3 regions of the Dehalobacter sp. DCA genome follow, and region 2 is predicted to be linked to each of the others. Evidence: riboswitches for the same ligand, from Rfam matches in the RefSeq annotation. Region 2 holds a riboswitch; each other region holds the start of a gene.

Region 1 (5,483 bases), 540 kb from region 2:
ACGATTCTTATCGCTTGAAATACGGGTGCTTGAAGAATTTGGGCAAAGACACCTAGATGATCTATATTTATCCCTACAGGATTGCTTAGAAATAACTCCTCACAGAAATAAAGGCCAATGAATACTGCGATCAGTGCGATGAATATCCCCCATATTTGTCTGGCATTTAACCGTTTTAGCTGATAAAGTGTTTTAGACAAAAACGTTTCAAATATGTCTTTTATAATCAAATTATTGCCCTCACTTTTATCCGATTACAGCAACAGTACCAATATATGGTAAGGTATAGTTAAAAATAACTCCTTGTGAAAAAGTAGAAATAATTTCTAATATATAAATATATAAACAGCTCCTTCCAGGCAGTATCCTCAACAGGATCCACTTCAGAAAGGAGCTGTTTGTCCTATACATTCACTTACAAAATTACGACAATTGTTTTTTATTTGGTTTTATCGAATTCTACCAGTTTCTGTGCAAAATCATAAAAATATTTATTCAACGGATGAGTAGGATTAGCCGGCAGCTCCTGGCTTTCGTCATAAGCCAAAGTTGAAACTATCATTGAAGCTGCCGCTACAGCAGGCAGTACGCTTGGAGCCGCTTTGATCGGACCATAAAATAAGAAATCGCTCCACAGGACGGCCGATACTGCATGCACTGCAGCATTCATGGCAGAAAAGCCTTCCCCACCCCATATCTCCCGGCTTTCTTTCCACATATACGTCCCATTAGCAGGAGCTGATCCAACCGGCCAACCGGTTTCCGCTTTGATTTGTTTGCCTGCCAGGGCTGAAAAAGAAATGGACGGAAGATTCATGACTGTCGTATCGATCAAGACCGAGGCAAAATCTTTCGCTCCAATGGCTGTCAGCATTTCACGGCATGCCTGTACCCTGCCGGAAGGAGTCTGGTTCGTTTCATCAAAGACCTGCAGGACCGCGTGTTTGATTCCCAATTCTTTTAATGCCGCTGCCTGGCCGATCATGTCTTTATCCCAGGGTGTAATGCTGTTATATAAAATTTTGTCCTGAATACCAAGACCGGCAGCATATTCTGCCGCATCAAGACGCGCTTTTTCGCCCCAAATGTCAATAGCAAAAGGGCGGTTGCTGATTGTAAGGTAAAAATCAATATATTCCTTCATCTCATCTGCGGAAACCGCTGTCATAGCTACTATGGCAGGTATCCCTGTCTGATCGGACAGCTCTTCCTGCCTGAGAATGTATGAACGGGCTTTTTCACGATCAAATTTCCTGTCACGGCGGCTTTCCAGAATACGGTCTCCATTATGAAACATTGAGGATATCAGCAGAGGCGGATTATCTCCAGGTTGGCCACCGATAATCATGTCACAGATACGGCAAACTTTTGGTGTTAAGTCATATTTAAACATTTTTTCTCCGATATCTCTTTGGATGATTTAGCAAATCGTATTATACCATAGATCATTACAAATAACCATTAATTAACAGCGATTGCCAGATTGAGTGATTATTTAAAAATTAATTTGACTTGACTTTATTTATGATTTTCGTTATCTTAATAGAAGTTGAATATATTTATACAATCTTAGGTGCCCCACTAAGGGGAGAATAGGAAAATCGGTCTAATCCGATACGGACCCACCACTGTATAGACGAGTCCCCGCTGATCCACTGGCGTATGCTGGGAAGGTGCGTTCAGGACGTTTGAGTCTGAGTCAGGAGGCCTGCCTAAGAGGTAAAAGTCTTTCCTGGGTAATGGAAAGCGGCGGTGATGACGGCAAAATCCCGACCACAAGAATATTTGTGGTGGGGTTTTATTTATTTTTAAATATTTAATTGGAGGTTTTTAAATGAGCAGCCTTACAAAATTTCATGGTTTGGAAAATCTGAAAAATGCGACTGAGCAGGAACTTGAAATTGCCTTGCAAGAACTGATGGGTGGAATCAAAGCGCTCAATCAGGAAGCCTTGGCAGGCATGAAAAGCCGTGTAGACGCGAAAATCAAGCCCCTCGGAAGCTTAGGTGTCTTAGAGGATATAGCACAACAGCTCGCAGGCATATTTGGCACCACGCATCCAAAAATCAATAAAAAAGCAGTCCTGCTTATGGCCGGAGATCATGGTGTTGTCGTCGAAGGCGTCAGTGCTGCACCTCAGGAAATCACGAAACAAATGTTCTATAGTTACCTGAATGGCGGTGCAGGTATCAATGTCCTCGCCCGGAATGCCGGAGCAGATGTTATCAGTACGGACATCGGCATTGCCACCCCGTTGGATGCTCCTGAGCTTATGGCCTACCGGGTTAAAAATGGAACAGACAATATGGCGAAAGGACCGGCAATGAGTCGTCAAGAGGCCATGCTTGCAATACTGACAGGTGCAAGAATTGCCGCCAATGCGATTGACTCTGGTGTTAATCTGTTAGCAACAGGTGAAGTCGGTATTGGCAATACAACACCGAGCGCCGCCTTGATCTCTGTGTTTACCGGTCACTCTGTTGAGGATGTTACCGGCCGCGGAACAGGCTTAAAAGATGATGCCCTGATTAATAAGCAAAACGTGATTAAATGCGCAATCGAAATTAATCAGTGTGACCCTGCCACGCCAATTGACACCCTGGCTAAAATCGGCGGACTCGAAATTGCTGCGCTCGTTGGAGCAATCCTCGAAGCTTCCTATCAACGTGTACCTATTATTCTCGACGGCATCATTTCATCTGCTGCAGCAATAACCGCAGCAAAACTGGCACCCCTGTCCACTTCCTATATGATTGCTTCTCATAGTTCAGAAGAGCTTGGACAGCATCTAGCGCTTCATCAGCTTGGGCTTAAACCCAAACTTGACTTCCATATGAGACTTGGAGAAGGCACAGGTGCCGCCCTGATGTTCCCGATGGTCGAGGCAGCCCTTAAAGTCGCTGATGAAATGGCCACATTTGAACAAGCTGCAGTTACCACCGGAGACTTCTAAAATCTGCAAAGAAAGATAAAAAAGACATGTACTAAATAATCCGTGCATGTCTTTTTTGCATAATCATCGATAATGGAAACTCTTGATAGTTTAATTAGATCCCAATCTTTTGCATCAGCTTGTCACTTGCTAATACAAAATTCTTGCCGATAGCTGTCTGCATAAACGCCTGAAAAAGAATTCCGAGGTTTGCAGGGATAAGGATCACTTCGATCAACGGATATACGTTAATTTGAGATGCGATCCATCTGGCAGCCAATGACAACCCGGTAAAGAAAACCATGGAAAAAAACAGACAGCGCCGGTAGCTGGAACAATGAGAACCGCCGGTAAACACCCGTAAAGCCAAAGCAGAAAACATTATCACGAGCGTATACACAATGGTACCGAATATTGCAGATACCCCTACGGTTAGAACTAATTCAATCATTACCCCAAGAAGCAAGGCTAAACCATATTCTATTTTCACTTTATGGACGGCGTCCATTTCTTGACCTTTTACCATACGATTTGTCAAATGATGTGCAACACCCTCGAGATCAAACAATTGTTCACCCATCCTCCAGTCTTTGTTTTGGAAAATGATAAGATCAATTACCTTTCTGTGGATAATGTAGAAAATATAGCCATCTAAATATAATTCTATGTACCTTTGGTATTTCCTGCTAAATTGTTTGTTGAAATTACATAATAGTCCTATATGAAATGGCAGCATATAAAAAACGCCTCGTATTTTTTACTCGGCGTTAATCTTCGATATATGCTATTTGTTATTTACACCTTGGTTTTGCTCAAGATTATATTTGAAATCTGCGACACGCTGGACATAACTATCTGGATCAGCTGAGCCGCCGTCTTCCATCTGCTTTTGACAGCCTTCAAGGCCGTAGTGATTAGACATCAGCATCAGATCAAAGACGAACTCATCGGCATAGCCCTGAGCCGCCCAGTAATTCCTGTAGTATGCCAATTTTTTAATATCTGACTTTGCGGTGGTGTCAATTGGGATATTATCAATTCCTTCTGCCTGATAAACTGCTAAAACCAACGCATACGATAAATTGTTTTCCTCACAAAGATTCCGGATCGTGCCCTGCGGGTCTTCCGGCGGGATGCCCTGACCCACGGGAATCTCCTGAACGGCAGCAGACTTACCTTCTGCTTGCTGAACGGAATGAGCACAAACGGATACAATGATAACGAGAGGGATGATAACGGATAAGCTACGAATAAAACCTCTTCTCATAAACATGATGCCCACCCCTTTCCATATGTTTATTTCCTGGATACCTCAATCCCCTTTCGCGAAATACATAAATTTCTTCATTCACCGTTCATATATTCTTATATATATTCTCTCCATAATATATTCTTTTTAATAGAAAAATAGTTTTGCTATCATATTTTTAAGGATATTTTTTTAATTAGACGCATTTTGTTGTGGTGATCTGATGACGGGTTTATTAAAAATTTTAATTAATTATCTGGTTAAAGAATCCGCATAATGTTACAATATTTTTATCCTTCGCAGATTATTTGTAGATAAAAATTTGATAAAGGGTGTAAGAATGGACATTTTTTTAATTATTGGAATCGTTGTAGGTGCTCTTGCCGTAGTCGTAGGCATGATTGTCAAAGGAGCCAATGTAGCTGTGCTATTGAATCCAGCTGCGGCCATTATTATTCTGATCGGGACAACTGCAGCCGTGATGAACTCATTTCCAAAAAAAGAATTCTTGAACATTCCAAAAGTATTAGCTGCCCTTTTTCGAGAAAAACAACCGTATGATGCGGTGTCGTTGATTGAACTTATCACCGATATGGCGATGACAGCCCGTAAAGACGGTTTATTATCCCTCGAACAGACGATTATGGAAATTGAAGACCGCTATTTGCAAAAAGGGCTAAGCCTGGTAGTTGACGGATTGGAGCATGACTATATTCAAGAGATCATGGAAATGGAAATTGATAATATGGAGGATCGTCACCGTGCCAATGCCTCGATATTTTCCGCGGCAGGCAGCTATGCTCCGACGTTGGGAGTATTAGGCGCAGTCGTAGGCCTAATCGGAGCGCTCGGCAATTTAAATGATACGGAAAAACTTGGTCATATGATAGCCGCCGCATTCGTTGCGACATTGTTTGGTATTTTTCTCGGCTATGTTGTCTGCCACCCGATCGCTTCCCGCTTAAAAAGAAAATCAGCTGCCGAAACTAAGAATATGCGCATTATCGTTGAAGGAGTTCTGGCCCTTCAGGCCGGAGAGAACCCCAGCAGTATTAAAGTAAGATTGACTGGCATGCTCGATCCGAAAGAGAGAAAAATCCTAGAGGAAAAAGAAAAAAATAAACAAGGCAGCGGTGAATAAGAATGTCCAAGAAAAAGCAACACCATGAAGAACATGTTGATGAATCCTGGCTGCTGCCTTATTCCGACCTGCTGACGCTTCTGCTTGCGCTTTTTATCGTTATGTTTGCCATTAGTCAAGTTGATAAAGTAAAACTGCAGCAGTTGAGTGAGTCTTTCAAA
Region 2 (5,483 bases):
TTACCTTGTTGCTGAAATGCAGAAAGCAGCTCCATGATCAGAGTACTTTGTTCTTCATCTAAGCCTGAGGTTGGTTCATCAGCCATGATAATCTCGGGACCTCCTACTAAAACAGAGGCAATTGCCAGTTTCTGACGCTGGCAGCGGCTGAGCCTATGAGGATGAATATCGGCGTATGCCAACAGCCCGACTTCAGCTAAAATTCCATTCACCTTCTCTTCAATTTCCTCTTCCGGCAGTTTTCTTGTTCTTAAAATAAAAGCTACCTCGTCTTTTACTGTGTTCGTAAAGATTTGAAGATCAGGGTTTTGAAACAGAAAACCTATTTGACTGCGTATGGTTGCTAAATTTCTTTTGGTCAGGGGTTTGCCAAATATCTGAATCGCACCAGCATCCGGGACAAGCAAACCTTCCATTAACTTTAAGAGCGTCGTTTTCCCTGAACCATTGAGTCCAATCAACCCAATAAAATCCCCTTGATTAATGGCTAAATTGATTTTTTCACATCCCTTAAAATCTCCTTTATAGGTAAAGGATAGATCCTTCACTTCAATTATTTTTTCATTTGCTGCCGTAATGTTTCTTGCTGGCCTTGTTTTATTTAAACGTTTCTGATAGTCATCAGGGCTGCATTCTTCTTTGATTGTTCCTTCAGCCATGATAAGAATACGATTGGTATAAGGGAGAATATCACAGGCCCGGTCCATCACCATAATCACGGTAGCTCCCTTTTCTTTATTTAAAAAACCGATATGAGAATAGAGGTCTTGTTTTCCCTTTAAGTCTAATTCTGCGGTGGGCTGGTCTAAAACAAGAATGGGAGTTTCCATAGCGAGAACACTTGCCAATACCACTCTTTGGGCTTGTCCGCCGGACAGTCCATCCGTATTTCTTTGTTCAAAACCCTCCAGTCCAACGAATTGCAACGTTTTTTTGACTCTGTTCTTCATTTCCTCCCAAGGAAGTTCCATATTGGCAATACCAAAAGCCACTTCTTCCTCTACCGTGATACTGACAATTTGATTTTGCGGCTCCTGCATCATATAGCCGATGTGATCGCACATTTTGGCCAGGGGAATATCATGGATATCTTGCCCCATGACCCTAATGGTGCCGTTTAACTGCCCATTGAAAAATTGAGGCGCTGCTCCGGTGATGCTATGGAGCAACATCGATTTTCTCGATGCCGCTTCCCCTGTAATGGCGATAAAATCTCCTTTATTGATGGTTAAGTCGATATCTTTTAACACTTTCTTTGTCTCAGGCGGAAAAGTAAGAGATTCTATTTTAAGCTGTACCGCAGGTTCCATCGGATGAAAGCCTCCATATAAAAATGTAAACTATATACATGTAAACTACATGCATGCAAAATAAAAAAAGTTCCAGTTTTGAGAGATACTAACTCTCAAACTGAAACTTTACCGTCGCTTCATTACGATATCTTTATTGGCAGGTCTTCTGACTCATAGTTTTAACCGACTTCTGTGCCTTCCCAATTTCTCAGTGGCATTGTACAGTCATCACAACTATTTACAGCGGTGGGTCCGTCCAGGATTTGCACCTGATTCCCTATTCTTCTCCATAAGAGACACCAAAAAGAATATATGATTATTACGTATTATTCTAAATGAAATTGGAGAAAAGTCAAGAGAAAAGATGGTGCAGATCCTAACATTTGCAGCCAGAACCGCATTTCCCAGATGAACAGGTTTTACCACCTTTAACTCCATAGGTATTAACCGTTGTAAACCGCTGACTTATTTTATCATCAGCGCACTGCGGACATACTTGTTTGTCTCTTGAACTAACACTACAAAAAACAGAAAACTTGTGACCACACTTTTCGCAAATAAAGTCATAAGTTGGCATTTAATAACCTCCTAAAATATCTTTTCTTCATCAAATCAATAATAAATTCATTGCGTCCCTAACATTATATCCGTATGACATCAGGAGAAAATACTAGCTGGTCTTAATTACAGATCTTTAAATATGTTTCTGCCAGTTTTTTAGACGGCTATAATCCTGTATAATGATCCCTCCATATATTGGCCGTATAATGTTCTCAGATTTCAAATCGCGAAATAATTTTGATACCGTTACTCTTGTTGTATCTGCAAGTTCAGCCAAACCTTGTTGATTGATAAATAATCGCATCCCTTGTTGATCAGCAAGTGCACACAAAGTTTCGATAATTCTATGGTCTACCTTGTAAGCGTAATGTTTTTGCAGCCGTTTTATGTGGTTATTACTTTTCATTGAAAGGTCGTAGAGCAACTCTTCAGTAAGCGTAAAATCAGACTTCATCAAGCTTTTCATTTCCTGAATTGAAATTGCAGCTGCTACTGTGTCTTCAACAGCCGTAAATGAACCGAGAGGGGGAATACCGGTAAACAATGGAGCAATCATAAATAAATTATTTGCACCCAAGACATCAATGAGAACCTCATTGCCTTCTTCGTCAACTTTCGAATATTCAACCGTCCCTGTAAAAATATATAATAGCTTCTCAATCGTAATGCCTTGTTTAATAATAATGCTTCCTTTGGGATATAACAATCTTTCTCTATCCGCAAAAACTTTCTTCCATCCATCTATTGGCGACCGGAATAATTTTGTGTGTTTCAGCCACGGTATATCATTATCACTCATGATTACACTCCCTTGTACTTAGCCTTGTATTTAGACTAATTAATGTGTGAAAATGTAATTATGTTTCCTTGTCCTACCTAAGTCTCTTGGTAATTAGAGACACGGACAGACAGAACTACCCTACCTTGATTATATATTATTGTTCTTCTTCGTGGATACAGTATGCAGATAATGGACATCTAACGACGAGCGTCAATTTAATTAACGCTGGTGAATGGTTATAAGAGTTGTTCTATGTTGCTAAATACTAAGATCATAACTAAAAATAAGATGATTGCTGTCAAAGTACAGAAAAATATTTCCTTAAAGCCAAGGTGCCTCATAGTGACCTTCCTTTATTCGTTAGAATACCTTGTTCCTGTTTCTTTTGGAAAAGGGAATTTACGAACCGTCTTACTTTCATGATGATTTCATTGATCACCCCGACCGGACAAAAATATAAACACCAAAATCTTCTAATAAACAGCGATACAACCAGGATAATACTGAGCAGTATCCATTGCACACTCACCCCCTGAAATCCGAACAGGACTCCAAAAGGCTCATAACTACCTCCTACACTTGGTGATTTCAAGCAAAAGCATACAATCAGTACGATCCAAACTAACATGTATTTAATCTTTTGCAGCCATGTCGCTACATGATGATTACATTTTAGTTTTCCGCCTCCGATTTTTGCCAGTATCTCTTGAATTCCTCCAAAAGGACATAACCAATAACAGTATAGATTCTTCCCGCTTAAGAAAATAATTAATGGAATCCCGACGATCAAAATATACCAAAAAAGATTTTGTTTAAAAGCTGGGAAAAATCCCATTAATCCACTGGCAATGTTCGCAAGCGAAATTGAACAATTAAACCAGAAACCTGTAAAAAATATACTGCATATAAGAACTAGCCACCGCAGCTTAGTGATTTTTAAACGCACCCCAATAATCGTTGCAAGTATTAATAAAGCCAAACCTATTTCTTTGGTCCCCAAATGAATATTTTCCGAGGGTTCGGAGATATTCAAGGCAAATTGGTTTCTGCCCAACCCATGACTAGCCTGGCGGACTGCATTGGTAATCCCTCTCGATGAAAGCGTAGCGCCGGTCACCCTGTCGATATCCCGGCCAATTTCCAGCGGTTCATCTACAGATTTACCTATAAATTGTTTTAGAAAATCCCCACTTAAAACTGAATGAATATAGGATGGTGTTTCCGTAGCATACCCTACAACCCGAACTTTTAAAACGTTACCGTTGGGGTCTGTAGCCGTTAAAACAGATACAGGACCGCCATACCCGTTTCCTTGTCCAAAAACTACGTATCCCTGCAGCGTATCCTGACCGTTGATATTCTTATAGCCAGCATAGGTCAGAGGGTGAGTTTCAATCGCTTTAAACTCCTGAGTATTGCTCAGCATTGAGGGTAAGAATTGCTGGACATCCATCTGTCTGCCCTTAAAACTAAACAATAATGCAATCATTAAAGATCCATAAAACATAAATAAGAACAGTTTTTTCAAATGAGCTTTAGACAAAATTACACATCTCCCGGTATACCATCGTTTATTATATCCGCACTACGTGCCTTTCTCAGCACTTCCCGCCTCAATTGAAACATAGTGCATGTAGTTCCAAGTCTTGTTGGATCCGGCTACAAGAGTGTCCCTCAAATTTTCTCAAACTGCCAACCACGCTTTTACGACAAACGGTTTGACTGCCCAGCGATTATATTTTTGTTTTCTCTCTGGGCAGCAAACCATTCAGTCTTACCTTAAAACTGAGAACAAAAATAATTACATTTTAGATGCATTATCAGTTATTTTTGCTTTCGGTACAGTAAAAAACCAACGCCAGATCCCGACTCCTGAAATTACAGTGATTGCAGTCAAAAAGACTCCGCCCATTAAAGCAGCACGAGACTCATTTTCACCGAGACTAGTGAAAATAAATATATCCGTTAAAAAGAGTAATAAAACCCACGCACAAACGACTAACCATTTCCACCAATTTAAGCTTTGACCACGTTGCTTCGACCATGAATACAACCAATACACAGCTACCGCTGTTCCCATTCCTGCAATGAACGAATAAAGGCTCATCCGCTATCCCTCCTATTTCTTAAAGATGCCTTCCGGTATTCCGTCAAAGAACATATCCGTTCTCATCCACCAAGGCACGTCTTTATAAGTCGCCCACGTCGGAGCATTATAATCATCCTTTGACGGACTCGGATAAAAGCTCTTTTGCCCCCATAGCATGATTTGATGTGCTATTCCGGTTCGATCTCTTACAGCCAATTCACGGCTATACTTATGCAACGCATTGTCATATCTGCGCCACGGACACACAGAATAACAAACACCACACATATGTCTGATGGGAACAGAAGCATAATAGTTCTGACATTTTTCTCTGTCTGACATCCAACGTACTACGCCATCGTCCTGCAGTTCGGGTTGTCCGCTTGGAATAGAGCCACCAGGACATTTTTCCGCACAAATACCACACTTGTCGCAGAAATCCTTTAAGCCCATGTTGATTGGCCGATCCGGCTCCATGGGAAGATTGGTCAGTACAACAGCCAATTTTACCGAGGGTCCAAATTCAGGTGTAACCAATATGCCAGGCCTTCCCATCTCACCTAATCCGGCATCAATTGCTAACGGCGTGGGTAAAAGTTCATCCCACCCTACAATTGGGTTTCCGTTATATCTGGCAGGATACCCCAAAGCTTTGATAAAACCCGTAAGTCTTGCAGCAGCAAGGCCTGACCGCGTATATGCCTCAAATGGACTGTAAAAAAGCGGTGTTGCTTCTATCAAATTAGGTTCATGGGGTACA
Region 3 (5,483 bases), 1.5 Mb from region 2:
CCGTGGGCTTTGGTGACTGCACCCATCTTAGGCTGCGGTATTCCCGCCATCCCCATGGCGCCAGCTCCCTGATAAATCGGATCATGGACAGAACCAATCAACGGGTCAGCGATCCCTCTCTCATCGAATCTGGCTGTCGTACCGTCAATTTCAATAAATTTTGCCTCACTTTTAAACGGTGAGAGCGAATTTTTCATAGCTTCTTGAAGGACAAGCCTGGCTGCGGCTGTTTTACCGACGCCCGGAGGCCCGTACAGCAGGACATGCTGGGGATTCGGCCCGCACAAAGCAGCCCGAAGTGCTTTCACGCCTTCTTTTTGTCCAATGATCTCCGCAAAGACTTCCGGTCTGGTCTTTTCCGACAGTGGGATCGTCAAAGATATTTTACGCATTCTTTGCAGCTTTTCTTTTTGTTTCACGGACTCCTTCTCCACAGCAGATCTCGTCGAGTACTGCTGCCTTAACATCGTCCAGAAATAAATCCCGACAACCAAGACAAAAGCCAGCTGAATCATCGCCAGTAGTGACCCAAACCCTAAACCTTCCATTCTTGTACCTCCTGCTCAAGACTCTCTATGTAGTATTTACCAGATCAGAAGATTCAAAACATATTGCCAAAATCGCCCGCAGAACCAGTTGCATTAATTATATTAAAGTGATATCATTATCATATCAATTAAATGTATGATCCAGCTGTTTGATCCAGTTCGATCAGACTGGATTTTTCTCCAAGAAAGGATGGTAAACTATGATCGAAAAAAAAGTATGGAAAATTAACGGGTTCTTAGGCATTCTCATTTTTTTAGCCCTTTTAGCTGCTGCAACATTTAATATTGTCGCCTCAGTCCAAGAAACAGGATTCACGAATATCGTACTGGCAGTGGTTCTGCTTCTTCTGGCACTGATTGTCTCAACCGGCATCCAGGTTATCCAGCCGAATCAAGCCAAAGTACTGACATTTTTCGGCAGCTATATTGGCAGTATCCGCGAACCCGGTATCTGGATGACGGTTCCGTTCGTTGCCGCAAAAAAGATTTCCCTAAAAGTCCGCAACTTCAACAGTGAGCGTTTGAAAGTCAATGATGTCGACGGCAATCCGATTGAAATTGCTGCGGTTGTCGTGATCAAAGTGGTGGACTCTGCTAAAGCTGTATTTGATGTGGACAATTATGAACAGTTTGTAGAAATCCAAAGTGAGACAGCATTGCGCCATGTTGCAACTAAATATCCTTATGACAATTATGAAGAAGGTGACGTTTCCTTAAGGGGCAACACCGAGGAAGTAGCCGAAGAAATTGCGAAGGAACTTCAGGAGCGCCTTACACTTGCCGGCGTGGAAGTAATTGAAGCCCGCCTGACCCACCTGGCCTATGCCACCGAGATTGCAAGCGCTATGCTTCAGAGGCAACAGGCCAACGCAATCCTGGCTGCCCGTCAGAAAATTGTGGAAGGTGCTGTCGGAATGGCCCAGATGGCCATTCAGCAGTTGGAAAACAGCGGGACAATTGAACTTGACGACGAACGCAAGATGGCAATGATCAACAATCTACTTGTGGCAATTGTCTCCGACCGTTCAGCCCAGCCAGTACTCAATACCGGCACCCTATATTAAAGAACGTCGGCAGGAGCAGGATAATGGCAGACAAGAAGAACTTTCCGCTGCGTATCGATCCAAGGCTATTCAGCATTATTGAAGAATGGGCGTCCGACGAATTCCGGAGCGTCAACGCTCACATTGAATATCTCCTGCGGGAAAGCGTCCGAAAAGCCGGAAGGATTCCTAAAAAAAAATCAGATTGACAAAAAGTGCCTTCTATGCAATATTGTTAGCGTAGGGAAATGAGAAATGAATGATTAATCCCAGGTGCCTCAGGATAAGGATAATAGGGAAGACCGGGAAACCGGCGCGGACCCACCACTGTATGCGGAGACGAATTCCGAATGCCACTGGATATGATCTGGGAAGGCCGGGAGGAGAATGACCCGTAAGCCAGGAGACCTGCCTAGGATTGGGAAGATGATGTAATGGTAAGAACACTTCCTTCAATGATTAAATGACTTAGAATGGGAAAGTCTCTTAGAATATAAGAGACTTTTATTTTGTTTTATTAAAATGAATCGAAACAAAGGAGAAATGATTATGAAGAAGAAACCAATTGCACTGCTGTTGATTCTGCCCCTGGTGCTTACCCTGGCCCTTGGGCTGGCCACAGGCTGTTCATCGCAAAATGAGCAAGCCTTGAAGGGAAAAACATTTACAGACACGATGGGCAGACAGATCACCCTTGACGCGTACCCCCAGAAAATTATTTCTTTAGCCCCTGCTATTACTGAAATACTTTTTGCCATTGGCCTTGATCAGGAAATTATCGGTGTAACCGATTACTGTGATTATCCCGAGCAAGCGTTGACTAAAGAAAAAATGGGCGGATTTAAGAACCCGAATCTGGAAACGATTGTCGCTGCCGAGCCCGATATGGTCTTTATTGCCGCCGGCGTGCAGGAAGATGTCATCAAGAAGCTTGAAGAGCTGAAGGTGACGGTTGTTGTACTCGACGCCGATACGATCGATCAGGTTATCAGCAATATCGAATTGGCCGGTTCTCTGACCGGTAAGGAAGCAGAAGCCAAGAAAGTCACTGCAGATATGAGAACCAGAATGACAAATATAACCTCCAAACTCAAAGACGTCGCCAAACCGACTGTATTTGTGGAAATTTGGGACGATCCTCTGATGTCGGCCGGTTCAACCAGTTTTGTCAATAACCTTATCGAAGTTGCCGGAGGCGTCAATATTGCTGCCGGCAATACTGAAAAATTTTATAATTACAGCATGGAAAGTCTGCTCCAAGCCGATCCAAATTATTACATCATCAATACTCATGCCCATACCCCAGCTGATATTCAAAACAGGACCGGCTATGAAGTCTTAAGTGCGGTGAAAGACAACAAGGTATATGCAGTCGACGACAACCTAATCAGCCGCTCAGGCCCAAGAGTCATTGACGGTCTGGAGCAAATCGCAAAAATTATTCATCCTGAAATTTTTGGAAATTAACGGTGCTATTAATCATGGATGTTTTAAAAAACCGGAAAAGTTGGAAGTACCTGCTGATCTGCTTCACCTTGTTTTTGATTGCTGTGGGCATTTTTTGCACAACGGTTGGCTCAGCAGATATTTCGTTTAAAGAGAGCGCCGGAATTATCATGAGCAAAGTACCTTTATTGAATCACTGGTTTCATGCCGAAGACTATCCCCATGTCCATCAAACGATTATCTGGTCTCTGCGTGTTCCGAGGATCATTCTGGCAGCTTTGGTTGGCGGAGCTCTGGGCGTCATCGGAGGTACCCTGCAGGGTTTTTTTAAAAACCCGATGGCCGATCCTTACGTAATGGGTGTATCCTCCGGAGCAGGTTTGGGTGCGACGGTCGCCATCATTACCGGAGCAGGCGGTCTCCTGGGCATGATCGAAATTCCTGTTTTCAGTTTTATCGGTGCTTTTCTGACAACCTGGATCGTCTACTCCCTAGCCAAAGTCGGGAAAAAAGTCGTTGTCACGACACTGCTGCTGGCAGGGGTCGCACTCAGTGCGTTTCTGTCAGCAGTCATGTCTTTTCTGATGGTTTTGAATACGGATGATATCGATAAAATTTATCTATGGCTCATGGGCAGTTTTGCCAACAAGAGCTGGGAGCATATCCAACTTGCCGCACCGTTTATCATTATTGGCGTGATTGTCTTATTCGCTTTAGCAAAGGAAATGAATGCGATGGTATTTGGCGACAGTACCGCCCAGCATCTTGGCATCAATCTTGGGAAACTGCAAATCATTCTGCTGATGGCCACCTCCCTGACAACAGCGGGAGCCGTGGCATCCTGCGGCTCCATTGGTTTTGTCGGACTAATCGTTCCACATATTGTCAGGATTATGGTTGGTCCGGATCACCGGGTCCTGCTTCCACTCTCCTTTCTGGTGGGTGGGACCTTTTTGGTGATTACCGATACGATTGCCAGGACATGCCTGGGTTCACAGGAAATCCCTGTTGGTGTCATCACTGCGCTTTTTGGCGGACCCTTCTTCATCTATCTGCTGAAGAAAAAGAAAGAGAGAGTAATATAAGTGGATTCTTCAATCATCGCCAGCAACCTTACATTCGCCTATGGCAGTAAAAATATTCTGGAAGACTTAAGTCTGGAAATCAGCAAGGGCAGTTTTGTGTCCATCATCGGCCCCAACGGGTCCGGCAAGTCTACCCTGCTGAAAAATATTACCGCAGAAATTACTCCCCAAAAGGGAGTTGTCCTGCTCGATGATCAGAATATTTTTAAGATTAGGAAAAAAGATCTTGCCAAAACGATTGCAGTGGTCCCCCAGGATACCGGAGGGGATTTTGCTTTTTCTGTCATGGAGACGGTACTGATGGGCAGAATGCCCCATCAAAAGAGATTTGAGGGCGATTCTGAAAAGGATATGGAGATTGCTCAATGGGCGATGGAACTGACAAACGTTTGGCATTTGAGGGACCGTTCTGTGAACGAACTAAGCGGAGGCGAGCGGCAAAGGGTCATTGTGGCGAGAGCCTTAACTCAGGAACCCAAAGTGCTGCTGCTTGATGAACCCACCTCTCATTTAGATATCCAGCACCAATACGAATTACTGGAGCTTCTGGATCGTTTGAATAAGACCAAAGGCCTGACCGTGATTACTGTTTTGCACGATCTTAACCTTGCTGCCCAGTTCAGCCATAAAATCATTCTTCTCGATAAAGGCAGAATTGTGGCTTATGGCAGTCCTGTTGAAGTGCTGACCGCCCGGAAGATCCGGGACAGCTACCATATCGAAGTTGCGATTACTACGAATGAAATCACCGGACGCTTTAATATTATTCCGTTAAGTAAAAAGAAGGACCGAAGTGAGGCTGCCAGGGATGTACGTATCCATTTACTCTGCGGCGGCGGAAGCGGTGTCTATCTGATGGAACAGTTGGTTCAAGCCGGTTATCAGGTGAGCTGCGGCGTCCTGAATGTTGGAGATTCGGACTGGAAAAAAGCCAAAGAGCTTGGCATTGCCGTATCAGAAGAAGCTCCTTTTGCCCCCATCTCCGCCGAAGCGTTTAACATGAACGAAGACCTTCTAAACGAAGCGGACTTGATCATTGTTTTGTCTGTCCCTTTCGGGTACGGGAACATCGTCAATTTAGAACAAGTTTCAGCGGCTTTACACCTTAAAAACAAAAAAGTAATGATTGTGGAACCTGAATCGGAACAGTGGGATTACACAGGAGATTTTACCGGTGGCAAAGCTGACAGCCTTCTCACCGGCATGTTACAGCATGGTGCAGAGAAGTTCGAAAGCATCCGGGAACTATTAGGTAGGATCGGAGGAAAATGATTTGCTTCTGTGGACTTACGAAACAGGTGATACCGTTGAGCGCTATAAAGACAGTATCATTATTTCTTTCAAGGACGACCGCAAGGTTC

What was found. Region 2 has a riboswitch for cobalamin ahead of DHBDCA_RS05480 (ABC transporter ATP-binding protein). Riboswitches for the same ligand answer to the same signal wherever they lie in the genome.
Region 1: another riboswitch for cobalamin. It lies ahead of cobT (nicotinate-nucleotide--dimethylbenzimidazole phosphoribosyltransferase); the one in region 2 lies ahead of DHBDCA_RS05480 (ABC transporter ATP-binding protein).
Region 3: another riboswitch for cobalamin. It lies ahead of DHBDCA_RS12895 (ABC transporter substrate-binding protein); the one in region 2 lies ahead of DHBDCA_RS05480 (ABC transporter ATP-binding protein).

The regions. Positions count from the first base shown of each region.
Region 1 covers NC_018866.1:635,097-640,579, forward strand. The annotation lists gene DHBDCA_RS03105 (hypothetical protein) at 1-230, opposite strand, end outside; gene DHBDCA_RS03110 (tetrahydromethanopterin S-methyltransferase subunit H family protein) at 440-1,393, opposite strand; cobalamin riboswitch at 1,555-1,731, shown strand; gene cobT (nicotinate-nucleotide--dimethylbenzimidazole phosphoribosyltransferase) at 1,835-2,953, shown strand; gene DHBDCA_RS03120 (accessory gene regulator B family protein) at 3,048-3,512, opposite strand; gene DHBDCA_RS03125 (hypothetical protein) at 3,717-4,205, opposite strand; gene motA (flagellar motor stator protein MotA) at 4,522-5,322, shown strand; gene DHBDCA_RS03135 (flagellar motor protein MotB) at 5,325-5,483, shown strand, end outside.
Region 2 covers NC_018866.1:1,173,743-1,179,225, forward strand. The annotation lists gene DHBDCA_RS05480 (ABC transporter ATP-binding protein) at 1-1,310, opposite strand, end outside; cobalamin riboswitch at 1,431-1,611, opposite strand; gene DHBDCA_RS14855 (FmdB family zinc ribbon protein) at 1,669-1,869, opposite strand; gene DHBDCA_RS05490 (Crp/Fnr family transcriptional regulator) at 1,987-2,652, opposite strand; gene DHBDCA_RS05495 (4Fe-4S binding protein) at 2,972-4,177, opposite strand; gene DHBDCA_RS05500 (hypothetical protein) at 4,436-4,741, opposite strand; gene DHBDCA_RS05505 (reductive dehalogenase domain-containing protein) at 4,754-5,483, opposite strand, start outside.
Region 3 covers NC_018866.1:2,672,488-2,677,970, forward strand. The annotation lists gene lonB (ATP-dependent protease LonB) at 1-548, opposite strand, end outside; gene DHBDCA_RS12885 (SPFH domain-containing protein) at 749-1,612, shown strand; gene DHBDCA_RS15075 (hypothetical protein) at 1,636-1,800, shown strand; cobalamin riboswitch at 1,846-2,022, shown strand; gene DHBDCA_RS12895 (ABC transporter substrate-binding protein) at 2,141-3,058, shown strand; gene DHBDCA_RS12900 (FecCD family ABC transporter permease) at 3,073-4,122, shown strand; gene DHBDCA_RS12905 (heme ABC transporter ATP-binding protein) at 4,123-5,394, shown strand; gene DHBDCA_RS12910 (adenosylcobinamide amidohydrolase) at 5,396-5,483, shown strand, end outside.